Regions from separate parts of the Dorea acetigenes genome, predicted to be linked through region 1. Evidence: riboswitches for the same ligand, from Rfam matches in the RefSeq annotation. Region 1 holds a riboswitch; each other region holds the start of a gene.
The links. A riboswitch is a leader RNA that binds a small molecule or an ion and turns the genes downstream of it on or off. The one in region 1 is predicted to bind FMN.

Region 1 (4,166 bases):
ATTATAGTTATATATCGTTTCCTGTTTTTTATTTGCCACGCAGACAAGCCGATACTTTGATAAATGGATATTCAGGTCTGCCGCCGCTTCTTCAATATTTTCCAGATTCCCTTCTAACAGCCGGTAAATAAAATTTCTGGTTAGCTGATAACGATCTGAAATATACCGGGCGGATTTTGAAAGAATAGCAGAAAACACCGGGGTCAGCTCTTTCAGCACGGCAAAAGCCTGACTGACAGATTCCCGGTTGACAACAAAAACACTTATATAGGCAATCAATTCTTCTTTATACATAATTTTTGATGTAATTTTCGGATACATATCAGCCTCGTCAAAAGTCCATAAAACGGGCTCTCCTTTACTGGCAACCTTTTCCGTAATCCCTTTTGCTTCAAACTGTTCAACCAGCGCCGGAGAACAGACGCCGGTCCGTGCAGTCTCTTTCCATATCGGATCATCAAAAGGAATATCGTTATTGCACATTTCAATAATTTCATAAGCAGCCGTAGACAGCATAATCGGATTGTTGACTGTGCGGGCAGCTAATTTCACAACATTCCCCAGCGACTGGATATCCGGAATAACATTTGTCAGAAAGCGGTAAGTATTCTCGGATAAACCGGAAGTCAATAATTGATTCTGCATTTTTGAAATGACAGCCTTTTTATCCTGTTCCGTTTCAATATAAATATAATATACATAATTTCCCTTTGGCAAATGATTAATAAATAAAAAAGCAGATTCTGTATCATCAATATAATCATCCTCAGAATAATAGAGAACTGTCGGGTAATGATTATCACTTTTTATATAATAATTAATACCGTTAAACGTGACACCCGGAAGTGTATTTTGAATCACCCTGGTATCGCCGGAATCAAAACAAAACATAACCATCCTCCTTTGTGCAATTGAACAATCTCTGCGTTTATATTTTTAAATATTATACAATTGTTTTGTCAAAAAACACAATATATAATAAAAAATATTAGAACTACTAAGCGAGGAGGTATAAAAATGGCTAAGTACGATGTTTACAAAACTCCATTAAAAATAGATAAATTGACATTGGACAATCGTTTTGTCGTTGCTCCCATGTCCATGGGCTGTTTTTATGGAGAGGACGGAGGATTTAATGAACAAGCCACACAGTATTTTGCGGCAAGGGCAAAGGGTGGGTTCGGATTGATTATCACCGGCGCCATCGGCGTAGATTACCAGGTGGATCCTTATTCTGCAACCGGACCGATTCCGCTGCAAGTGGGACAGGTTTGGATAGACGATGCGAAAAAATTTGTGGATGAAATTCACGCTTCCGGTGCAAAGGTATTTGCACAATTAACCCTGGGACTTGGACGAAATTATCCGGGTCTGCCCGCCCCGTCAGAATGTATTGTCTACGGGACTACGGATCAGAAATCCCCGGCTCTGACAAAAGAACAGATTAAACTAAAAATCTCACAGTACATTGATACCGCTAAAATGGTGAAAGAAGCCGGATTTGACGGAATCGAAGTCCATGCAATGCACTGGGGTTATTTGCTGGATCAATTTGGAATGAGCTTTTTTAATCACCGCACGGATGAATATGGCGGCTGCCTGGAGAACCGTCTGCGCTGTGCAAAAGAAATCGTAGAAGGCGTTCATGAAGTCTGCGGATCAGATTATCCTGTGGGAATGCGCCTGGGCTTACAGACTTATATCAAGGACGTAAACAAAGCAACTTTAACCGGAAAAGAAGAAGTCGGAAGAACTCTGGAGGAAGGAATTGAGATTGCAAAATTATTAGAAAAGTACGGCTACGATTTCTTAGATGTGGATACCGGAACCTACGATTCTTTCTATTATGCAGAACCGCCGATGTACATGCCGCAAGGATTTATGATTGACATAGCTGCAAAAGCGAAAGCCGTAGTAAAAATTCCGGTGATTGCAGGCGGCCGTATGCAGGCCTATGACGCAGCCGCAAAGGCGATTGAAGAAGGAAAGATAGACGGAGTTGCATTAGGACGCCAGTCATTAGCCAATCCCGAATTCCCGAACAAATTATACCAGGATACTCCGGAAAAAATCCGTCCATGCCTGGGATGTAATCTTGGATGCTGGAACCGTGTTGTCGGCGGCCAGGGCGGCTGGGGAAGCTGCGCAGTCAATCCGCAATGTGCGCGCGAGTCGATTGATGGATTAAAACCTGGAGACGGCAAAAAGAAAATCGTTATCATCGGAGGCGGCGTCGCCGGAATGGAAACAGCCAGAACTGCCACGCTCCGGGGATACGATGTTACACTTTTTGAAAAGAGCGACCATCTGGGCGGCCATTTAATAGAGGCCGGCGCTCATAGTTTTAAAAGCGAAGTCCAAAAATTAAATGAATGGTATCAAAGAGAATTAAAAGAACTGAATGTCTGTGTGAAACTTGGGCAGGAGCCATGCGCAGAGTGTGTAAAAGCTGAACACCCGGACGCAATCGTCCTTGCAATCGGATCCATTCCGAGCCAGCCGGATATCCCCGGTTTAGACAAAGCAATTCTTTCTCTGGATGCTATTCAGAATCCTCAGCAGTTAGGAGAAAAAATTGTCATCGTCGGCGGCGGATTGGTTGGATGTGAACTGGCATTAGACGAGGCTCTGAAAGGAAAAGACGTTACAGTGGTGGAGGCACTGGACCATATCTTAAGTTCTGGCATCCCTGCACCGACACCAAATGCGCAGATGCTGGGCGACCTATTTGAAGCAAAAAATGTTACCGTATTAACCGGACACAAATTAGTGCAGGTAACAGAACAAGGCGTCGTTCTTGAAAACACCGACGGAACTGTTGAGCTGGAGGCAGACTCTGTCGTTTCAGCCATCGGCTTTGCTCCAAGAGAAAGCCTGAAAAACGTATTCTCTGAATGCGGCGCACCGGTTTATGAAATCGGAGACGCTGTAAAGGCAGCAACCATTATGAACGCAGTCTGGGAAGGTTACGCATTAGCAAATCAATTATAAATTCCCCCTTGTCATATGGAATATCCTGCGCTATAATGAATAAGAACTGTATAGAAATTCTTCGGGGCAGGGTGCAATTCCCAACCGGCGGTATAGTCCGCGACCCGCTGTAAACAATTTGTCTACAGTGGCTGATTTGGTGTAATTCCAAAACCGACAGTAAAGTCTGGATGAGAGAAGAATTGTGTGATTTTAAAATGCAATGATACCCCGATACTTTATGTATCGGGGTTTTTCTTTCTTAAACAGTCCCCTGGCCGCGGCAGTTTTTGCCGGGCTACACTATTACACTCAATCAAGAAAAAGGAGAGAAAGAAAATGAGTACAGATGTTATGACTAACACAAAATCCAAATTCACGGTGAGAACGCTTGCGCAGATTGGTATGCTGTCTGCAATCGCAATCGTACTGATGCTATTTGAAATCCCCCTTCCCTTCGCTCCATCCTTCTATGAGATCGACTTCAGCGAAGTTCCCGTACTGGTAGGATGCTTTGCAATGGGACCATGGGCAGGCGCAATGATTGAACTGATTAAAATTCTGCTGAATCTGGCAAGCAACGGAACCATGACCGCAGGCGTAGGCGAATTCGCCAATTTCCTGATCGGCTGTGCCTTCGTGATTCCGGCGGGAATCATTTACCGCAAAATGCATTCCAGAAAAGGCGCCATCATCGGTATGGTAAGCGGAACTCTTATTATGACTATCCTTGGCTGTTTCCTGAACGCCTACCTCCTGCTTCCTGCTTATTCCAAGGCTTTCGAGCTGCCGATGGATGCTTTAATCGGCATGGGAACTGCTGTAAATGCCCATATCAACGGCCTGCTCACCTTCGTTGTATTCGCAGTGGCGCCATTTAATCTATTAAAAGGTGTTTTAGTATCTCTGATCGTATTTTTGATTTACAAGAAAATCAGTCCGATACTTCACCAGAACTATTAATCGCACATGTACAAGGGGCAGCACGCTTCAGCCGTGCCGCCCCATTTTTATTCTCTGATTGCATCCTTCATACTCTTGACATATTCTTTTACATATGGAATACAATCCTTTCCATGCGCTTCACATAACTTCACAATTGCAGAACCCACGATTACGCCGTCCGCCTGAGACGCCATTTTCTTTGCCTGCTCCGGATTCGATATGCCAAATCCCACAGCACAAGGAATATCTTT
Region 2 (4,166 bases), on a different contig from region 1:
TTTAATTTCCCTGCAAAAATCAAATCCATTTCCATCTGGCAAATTGACATCCAATACAATCAATTCATAATTCTGTTTTTCAGTCTGTCCAATTGCATTCGCTTTTGTCAAAGCTGCTTCCACCAGATAGCCAGCCGTAGTCAAATTGTAACAGAGCGTACTATTTAAAAGCCGATCATCTTCGACCACTAATATTCGCATAAAACCACATCCTTTTTCTTTTATAGTATCAACCAAATGTCACCAAAACCTCACGATGATAATAAATTTTGCTGAATTTATCTTACCTCTGAAAGCGTTTTATCTCAACTCCATCCTCACGAATATAAAAAGGAGCCGATAGCCCATCTATTTCCAGATGTTCACTATCAGCCCATATTTCCTCTTTTGCGAAAAGGTACAACCGCATTTTCCGTTTTATTACACAAATAAAGCAGTAAAAATATATACAGAAAAATAGCAAGAACAAAAATAGCAAAAAACTATTGACTCCAACGTAACGTGATACTGTATTCTATTCTCATGGAAGCAGAATAGATACATGCCGGCAATCTCTATCTTGCTTCTCCACAAATCAAAGGAGCTGGTAAGTATGAGAACCATAAGCCAAGTCGCAGAATTAACAGGTATTAGTATACGCACGCTGCAATACTATGATGAAATCGGACTGTTAAAACCAAGTGAACTAACACAGTCCGGCTATCGCTTATATGATGATGAAGCATTGCAAAAGCTGCAGCAAATCCTGTTTTTCAGGGAATTAGACTTTAAACTAAAGGATATTCGGGAAATTATTGAAAAACCCGACTTCGACAGGATTGCCGCTTTCAAAAAGCAAAAAGAGTTGCTTCTCCTAAAGCGCAATCGGACAGACAGGCTCATACAGCTTCTTAGCCGCTTAGAGAAAGGAGAGCAATGTATGAGTTTTAAAGAATTTGATTTATCCGATTATATCCATACTTTGGAGGATTTTAAGTCCAATCAGACAGAGGAAGTTATCAAGCACTGGGGAAGTGTTGAAAATTTTGATATGTTCATTCAGAAAATCAAAGATGATGAATCCGAGGTAGCGAAACTTGCTATTAAACAATTTGGAAGTATAGAAAAATATACGGAAGCCATGAAGCATAACTTAGAACATTTCTCTGATATCATGGAAAACTGGTATGCACAAATACCAGAAGAAATGAGAGCAGAGGACAGATTCCTTGAATTAGCCCGCCATAAAGGGGAAAATGTTGCTACGGACAACGTACAGAATCTAGTGAAAGATATTATTGCTCATGCTTATGGAAATTCCTCAACAGCTCAATTAATTGGTACAGAGGACAGCTATTGCAAAATGATTATCGAACTCTATTCCAATGATTATCTAAAAACAGTAACCGACACCAAATACGGGACAGGCAGTTGTGATTATATTGTAAAATCTTTTCGCTATTATTTGCATAAAAGTGAAAACAAAGAGGAAATCTGAAATGGATTTACAGAATGAAAAATGCGTCATGATCATTGACGAGAATCTGCCGCTTGGTATTATCGCAAATACAGCGGCTATCATGGGAATCACCCTGGGAAAAGAGATGCCGGAGGTGGTCGGTGCAAATGTCACAGACCAGAGTGGAAACGAGCATCTCGGCATCATTGAGTTCCCCGTGCCAATTTTGAAAGGTTCACCGGAAATCATCAAAGCAATCCGTGAGAAGCTCTATCAACCCGACTTTCAGGATTTGACCGTAGTTGATTTTTCCGATCTGGCACAGGGCTGTAAAACCTATGATGAATTTATTTCTAAGATGGGGAACGTACCAGAAAGCACCCTGCAATACTCTGGTCTTGATATCTGCGGTCCTAAGAAAAAGGTCAATGAGCTCACAGGCAGTATACCTTTACTGCGATAGTAATAATCCCTTAAAAAGAATCCGCCATGGAAGTATCTTTTTCCTATATCCACTCCATCTTCTGATACTTCCGAAATACTTCCGAAATCCCCTTCTTCTATTGCCTTACAGCATTTTAAGAGGTATGATTGATTCCGACAGCTGAATAAGAAGTCTTCAGGGCAGGGTGACTCTTATTGGATAAAAGATATCCAATGGGCAAGAATTCCCGATTGGCGGTACAGTCCGCAAGCACATATGTGCATGATTTGGTGCAATTCCAAAACCAACAGTATAGCCTGGATAGAAGAAGATCGTGCATATCACAGAATATATGTTTCTTGATATTCTGTAAATATTCCTTAACACCTGAAAGACATTCTTTAAGGTGTTAATTTTTTTCAAGGAGAAAATCTGAATGAATACAAGAACAAAAATGCTTACCTCAACTGCCATGCTGTGCGCCATCGCCTACATAGCCGTTGCTGCCTGTCGGATACCCGTCGTGCTTTTTCTGAAGTACGATCCCAAAGATGTCATCATCACATTAGGAGGTCTGATCTGGGGACCGATGACCTCTTGCTTTGTGTCCGTCATTGTATCTCTGATTGAAATGTTAACCATAAGTGAAACCGGCATATTAGGGTGCTTAATGAATATCTTATCCACCTGCTCCTTTGCCTGCACCACCTCTTTGATTTATAAAAAGAAGCATACGTTAGCAGGCGCTGTTACCGGATTGTTCGTTGGCAGCCTTACAATGGTTGTTGTCATGCTGCTGTGGAATTACCTCATCACTCCGTTTTATATGGGATACCCCAGAGAAGCCGTTGCCAGACTGCTGCTCCCGGCATTTCTTCCATATAATCTCTTAAAGGCAGGACTGAATTCTGGATTCACGTTTCTGCTATATAAACCAGTGATAACAGCGCTGAGAAAAGCAGGATACCTTGCCACCCCCGTCAATGCCTCTGGCAAGAGACATCTTGGATTATTCCTTTTTTCAATGCTCGTTATTGTCACCTGTACATTATTCATTCTGTCCATGAATGAAATCATATGAGGTCAAAGTCTATGGAAAAATCAAACAGCCCTGTCCCCGTTTTTGTAACAGCAGGAACCATCATACACGGACGTGGAATTGGAAAACTAATTGGAATGCCGACTGCAAATCTAAAAATCGCAGACAAAAAAGCCCTTCCTCCCGAAGGCGTTTATATTGCCACAGCCACTTTGGAAAATAAAACCTACTACGGCATTACGCACATTGGTCCCCAGCCTACCATCAGCAATGATAAAAAAATATCTGTGGAAACCCATCTCCTGAATTTCAATAAGGATATCTATGGATTGGAGATGGAGATTCAACTTATGAAAAGGCTGCGCACTCCGCAGAAATTTGACAATCTTACCCTGCTACTGGAACAAATCCGTCTGGACTGTATTGCTGTGCAAGAGTTTTATGGCATCCGGCGGATCAGCTCACGGCTTTATATGAACGCTCAAAAACATGAGGTGAAAATTGACAACCACGCTTTATACTTATCTCCAAAAGAATTTGATGTTTTATATCTGCTCTATTCCAGCCCTGACATTATCTTCACAAAGGAACAGATTTATGAATCGGTCTGGCACGAAGCAGCAAACGACCACTTCCATGCTGTGGAAAACACAGTTTTTCAAGTGAGGAAGAAAACTGCAGCATACGAAGATGGGTTGAATTTCATTAAAACTGTAGTTGGATATGGATACAAATTCGACCCCGCCAACAAAGAATAACAGCTATCCCCGTCATTTTGCAAAACGCTCTTTAAGCAGACTGCTGATACATGAAGCTTTCCCATGTGCCAGCAGCCTTTATTTTAATACACCTCATCAAAATACCCAATGAACACCGACATCCGGAGCAGCCCATCCTTAATAGAAAACGTCACGTTCTCCGCCCGCTCTGCGATTTCCTTTAACAGCGTCAACGCCTCCCGGTCACAGAACTCAAAATGCTCCAGGTACAGATCAATGGTCGTCTGCCATTTCTGATAATCCACCTCGCCCCGGATTCTTCCTCCGAACTGCCGGACATAAGCATCACACTCCCCAAGCAGATATTCATAATCTGCTTTTTCCTTTGGAACCACACGCTTTGGTATTTTATTCATTTCTTCTTGGTACTTCTGAAAGAACCCAACCTCCATCAACGTGTCCAGAAAATCCTTCCCCTCTGACTTATCGCTTCGCTCCCGGAATTCTTCTCCATAGTCTTTTTCATATATTTCGTTTTCCATGATT
Region 3 (4,166 bases), on a different contig from region 1:
CTGCGCTACTTCCTCCGTATTTCCTGTATAGGAGAAATATGCAATCAAAACATTTTCACCATTTGTATCTGTTGTCTCCTGTTCTTCTGCAGGTTCCTCACTTACAGTTTCATCCGCCGCAGAAGATGTTTCTGCGGAAGAATTGCTGTTGCCACAGGCGGCCAGCACGAAGCCAAAAGACATCACTAAAGTAAGAAATAAAAGGCTTTTTCTTCCCGGAAATTCGGATATGCATGCCTCCATGAAAAGATACCAGGATCATTCCCCATGCACCCGCAGCCACCTGCCATGGCCGGATTACATATGCCTCTCTCATTCCCAACAAGGGTGCAAAAACGCTCTGGGACAGATAGATTCCTGTTCCCATGGCTGTTAACATACAGAGCAGCGTTAAAAGATTGATGATCCGCATCATGTTCCGAAAGCCAGAATACTTTCCTTTGGGAATATTTTTATACCATCTGAGAAAAATTTGCTACAATATCTACACATTCCGGGTCAGTATTTTGCAGAGTACTTTCTACGTCATCAAATAAATAGAAGGTTCTCTTTTCTTTTTCACTTCATCGTTCATTTCACTACCTCACTTTCCTGTGACAACTGGCAATTTGCTTCCATAATCTCACCAAGGGAAATATGCTCATTACGATAACGGGCAGCCGGATTTACCTCCGGAATCGTAAGCCGAATTGCCTTCTGCGGACAGGCATGTGCACAGGCCAGGCAGGTCTGGCAATTTCCCGAAATATGCACTACTTTTCCATCTGCCATATGAATGGAGAAAGAAGGGCATACCCTTTCACAGATACCGCAGCCAACACAACCTTCCGTTATCCGAAGAAGATGCTGCCATGCATCTGCGGGCATCCGGCTCATGCGGTTAAGGAACTGTTGGTGTGCAGCACGGTCTGTATCCGTGACCTCTGAAAAAAAGCGCCTTTTTCCAAAAATTCCTTAACCATAGGCGGCACTTCATGCCCGTATACCGGGGCAACAACACCGATGGTACAATTATAATGTAAACCACGAAAAAAATAACCCAGATTAGCCTTACAGCAAAAGAATTTCGCGTTGGACGGACCTACAAGGATTTTCAGAAATATATCCAGAATATTGATAAACGGAAGAAACATTCCGAAAGATTCAATGAGCTGATTTATTGGCATAAACACTTCAAACATAGGAAGCAGAATAAAATAATTTGCAATCGCTGCCGTAATCCCCATGACTACGCTCCCGGCAATGCAGGAAATCGGACATAAGCGGAACCGAAAATTCCGCAAAGGCCATAATATACGATATTGCGGCAAGCATGGCCGTCATAGTGACTTTTCTTACTGTCGGCGTTGTATTCTGTTTTTTTACTGATAATGAAATTGTCTTACTCATAATTCTCCTCTTTGAGATATGATTTGGATTAAGAGAAGAACCCCGCAGGTTCTTTTTTCTGCGGGGCTTCTCCTGTCATATCTTCTTCCATCCGGACTTTTACCGTCGGTAGTGGAATTTCACCACATCAGCCGTTTACCAGCGGTTCGCAGACTTTACTGCCGGTCAGGGATTACACCTTGCCCCGAAGATTACTTCTCTTTTACTTTAATCAATCAACATTTTCTTAAAATTCATAAGGCGGATTACCGGAAAAATCTGCGATTACACCATGCGGATTTTCCAGATAGAAAACCTCAAAAATCGGGTTATCCGCGGTCTGATACTGTCCCTTGACAATCGGGTTTGCGATGCACATTTCCTTTACCGCCATGTTGTTTTCAAATACCGCCTTGCCATGCAGGCGAATCCACGCGTAAGACGGACTGGAAACAGAAATCTCAATTTCAGGATTCTCCAGCATATCCTTGTAAACATCCTTTGTGTTGTTAGTGCAGAACCACAGCTTACCGTCCATTTCCCCTGCGAACATGAACGGCCGACATTTTGCCTTTCCGTCACGGCCTACCGTTGCCAGATACTGAACCGGGTTCTCATTTAAAAATTCAATTACTTTCTTCATGGGATCTACCTCCAAATTTATTTTATTTTGTTTTTAGGCTTTCGCCTTTGTTGATTATATTGTAGCAATCCTTCTTTTTTCTGTGAAGTACGCACAATATTGTGGTATAGTTACCTATAGGATACTATGAAAGGAGTTCATTATATGGAAACCACGAAAGAAATTGCCAGTAAACCGGCAAAAACATTACCAGATTGTCCGGTAGAGACAACTTTAACCTTAATCAGTGATAAGTGGAAAGTATTAATCCTGAGGGATTTATTGCCCGGAACCAAACGCTTCGGAGAATTAAAAAAATCCATCGGGCATGTGTCACAGAAAGTTCTGACTACGCAGCTTCGTCAGATGGAAGAAAGCGGTCTGGTTACCCGTACCGTTTTCCCGGAAGTTCCTCCCCATGTAGAATACACACTGACAGAGCTTGGCTACAGCCTCAAACCCATTTTAGATGCAATGTGGGAGTGGGGAGAAAATTACAAAGCAAATAATTCACAATAACCAACATCCGGTTAAATTGACGATAGAGTTTTCACCCCTTTTCCATCCAAAGGGGTAAACTCCATCTGAAAGCAAATCCATCAACCACTTCCATTTATTCGCTTTTTCAATCCGCATTACCAACTTAATGATTCACCATTCAAATACGATTAAAAATAAGGGAGCAAACTTCTTCTTTATTTGGCATAGAACAAATTGCACCTTTCCGGGTTGTAACAATAGATGCGGCAGCATTTGCAAACAACAGCATTTGCTTCAATTGATCCTTTTTCAAATTATCTAACCCATGCTCCAATATAAAACCAAGAACGCTGGCACAAAACGTATCCCCCGCCCCTGTAGTATCAACAGTATCTTTGCTAAGAAACGGCTGCCCAAAGATTTTTTCATTAGAATAATACGAAATGCTTCCGTTTTTACCTAATGTCACATTAATCAGTTTTGCCTTGGAATGTTCCCTTATTATCTTTACGCCCTGATCGTAATCATTTGTCCCAGTGAGCCATTTTATTTCATCGTCAGCAATCTTCAGAATGTCGCACTCTCGTATTCCATACCAGATGGCTGTCTTTGCCTGCTCCAAATCGGCCCACAATGGTTTTCTTAAATTAGGGTCAAAAGAAATCCACTTTCCTAATTCTTTTGCATATCTAACTGCAGCCTTTGTCGCTGAAGCGGCTGGTTCATCTGTCAACGAAAGGGATCCAAAATGAAAAATGCGGCAATTTTCGATCAGTTCTTTGCAAACATCTTTCTCCTCCAGCATGATGTCAGCCCCCGGTTTTCTATAAAATGAAAAGTCCCTGTCTCCATCTGCCATCGTATGTACAATCGCGAGTGTAGTATTCGCTCCTTTATCATAAATCAAGCCTTTATCAGAAATGCCGATTCTTTTAATCGTACCCCCAAGCATCTTCCCGAAATAGTCATCTCCTACTTTCCCTATAAAAGCAGTCTTATAGCCTAAACCAGCCAACATTGACAGCACATTACATGGCGCTCCTCCCGGATTTGCTTCAAATATCGGATTTCCATTGGAACTGCTGCCATTTTGAATGAAATCAACCAGCAGTTCGCCTAATGCAACAACATCATACATGATTGCTCCCTCCCTTTCTTACCTGTATTTCCTGCACAATCTTATTATATGTTTTCTTATTTAACCGATAAAAATACAAGACTACAGCCGTTACAATCCAAAGTATCCCCGGAACCGTTGTAAACGAATGCTTGATAACCGACAGTACTGCTGCATTCTGCTGCTGGTTTGCAGCATATCCGAACACACCTAAAATTCCTGCAAGCACGGAAGTTCCAATCGCCATTCCGATTTTATTTCCCAGTGAAATAAATGCATACTGAAATCCGTCATTTCTAAGCCCGGTCTTCCACTCTCCATACTCCACACAGTCCGGAACAATCGCATAGATTGCAGTATTAAAACCCGAAAAGAAAAATTGTGCCAGACAAGAAAACGCATAAAATGGAACAGGGGACTCTCCAACTGTAAAAAAGTACATACTGAACATACTGATTCCCGTCAACAGTGCAAAAATGGATGCAGACTGGCCTTTATTATTTGTAAGCCGAAATACAAACGGGAAACAGGCTGCACCAATAATGGATGGAAGAATGATAAACATGGAATAGGTGCTGA

Region 2: linked by a shared signal. The riboswitch ahead of OCV99_RS14685 (ECF transporter S component) and the one ahead of OCV99_RS07410 (ECF transporter S component) in region 1 are both predicted to bind FMN.
Region 3: linked by a shared signal. The riboswitch ahead of OCV99_RS14720 (hypothetical protein) and the one ahead of OCV99_RS07410 (ECF transporter S component) in region 1 are both predicted to bind FMN.

What each region holds. Positions count from the first base shown of each region.
Region 1 is NZ_JAOQJU010000006.1:41,525-45,690, forward strand. Features, by position in the region: gene OCV99_RS18015 (PucR family transcriptional regulator) at 1-891, opposite strand, end outside; gene OCV99_RS07405 (FAD-dependent oxidoreductase) at 1,018-2,991, shown strand; FMN riboswitch at 3,045-3,177, shown strand; gene OCV99_RS07410 (ECF transporter S component) at 3,310-3,933, shown strand; gene trpA (tryptophan synthase subunit alpha) at 3,981-4,166, opposite strand, start outside.
Region 2 is NZ_JAOQJU010000026.1:12,665-16,830, forward strand. Features, by position in the region: gene OCV99_RS14670 (response regulator transcription factor) at 1-201, opposite strand, end outside; gene OCV99_RS14675 (MerR family transcriptional regulator) at 593-1,477, shown strand; gene OCV99_RS14680 (DUF2000 domain-containing protein) at 1,479-1,901, shown strand; FMN riboswitch at 2,050-2,199, shown strand; gene OCV99_RS14685 (ECF transporter S component) at 2,299-2,943, shown strand; gene OCV99_RS14690 (riboflavin kinase) at 2,955-3,659, shown strand; gene OCV99_RS14695 (hypothetical protein) at 3,743-4,162, opposite strand.
Region 3 is NZ_JAOQJU010000026.1:17,775-21,940, forward strand. Features, by position in the region: gene OCV99_RS14705 (flavodoxin) at 1-243, opposite strand, end outside; gene OCV99_RS14710 (4Fe-4S dicluster domain-containing protein) at 571-867, opposite strand; gene OCV99_RS14715 (hypothetical protein) at 873-1,226, opposite strand; gene OCV99_RS14720 (hypothetical protein) at 1,174-1,389, opposite strand; FMN riboswitch at 1,465-1,585, opposite strand; gene OCV99_RS14725 (pyridoxamine 5'-phosphate oxidase family protein) at 1,616-2,011, opposite strand; gene OCV99_RS14730 (winged helix-turn-helix transcriptional regulator) at 2,156-2,509, shown strand; gene OCV99_RS14735 (carbohydrate kinase family protein) at 2,649-3,608, opposite strand; gene OCV99_RS14740 (MFS transporter) at 3,601-4,166, opposite strand, start outside.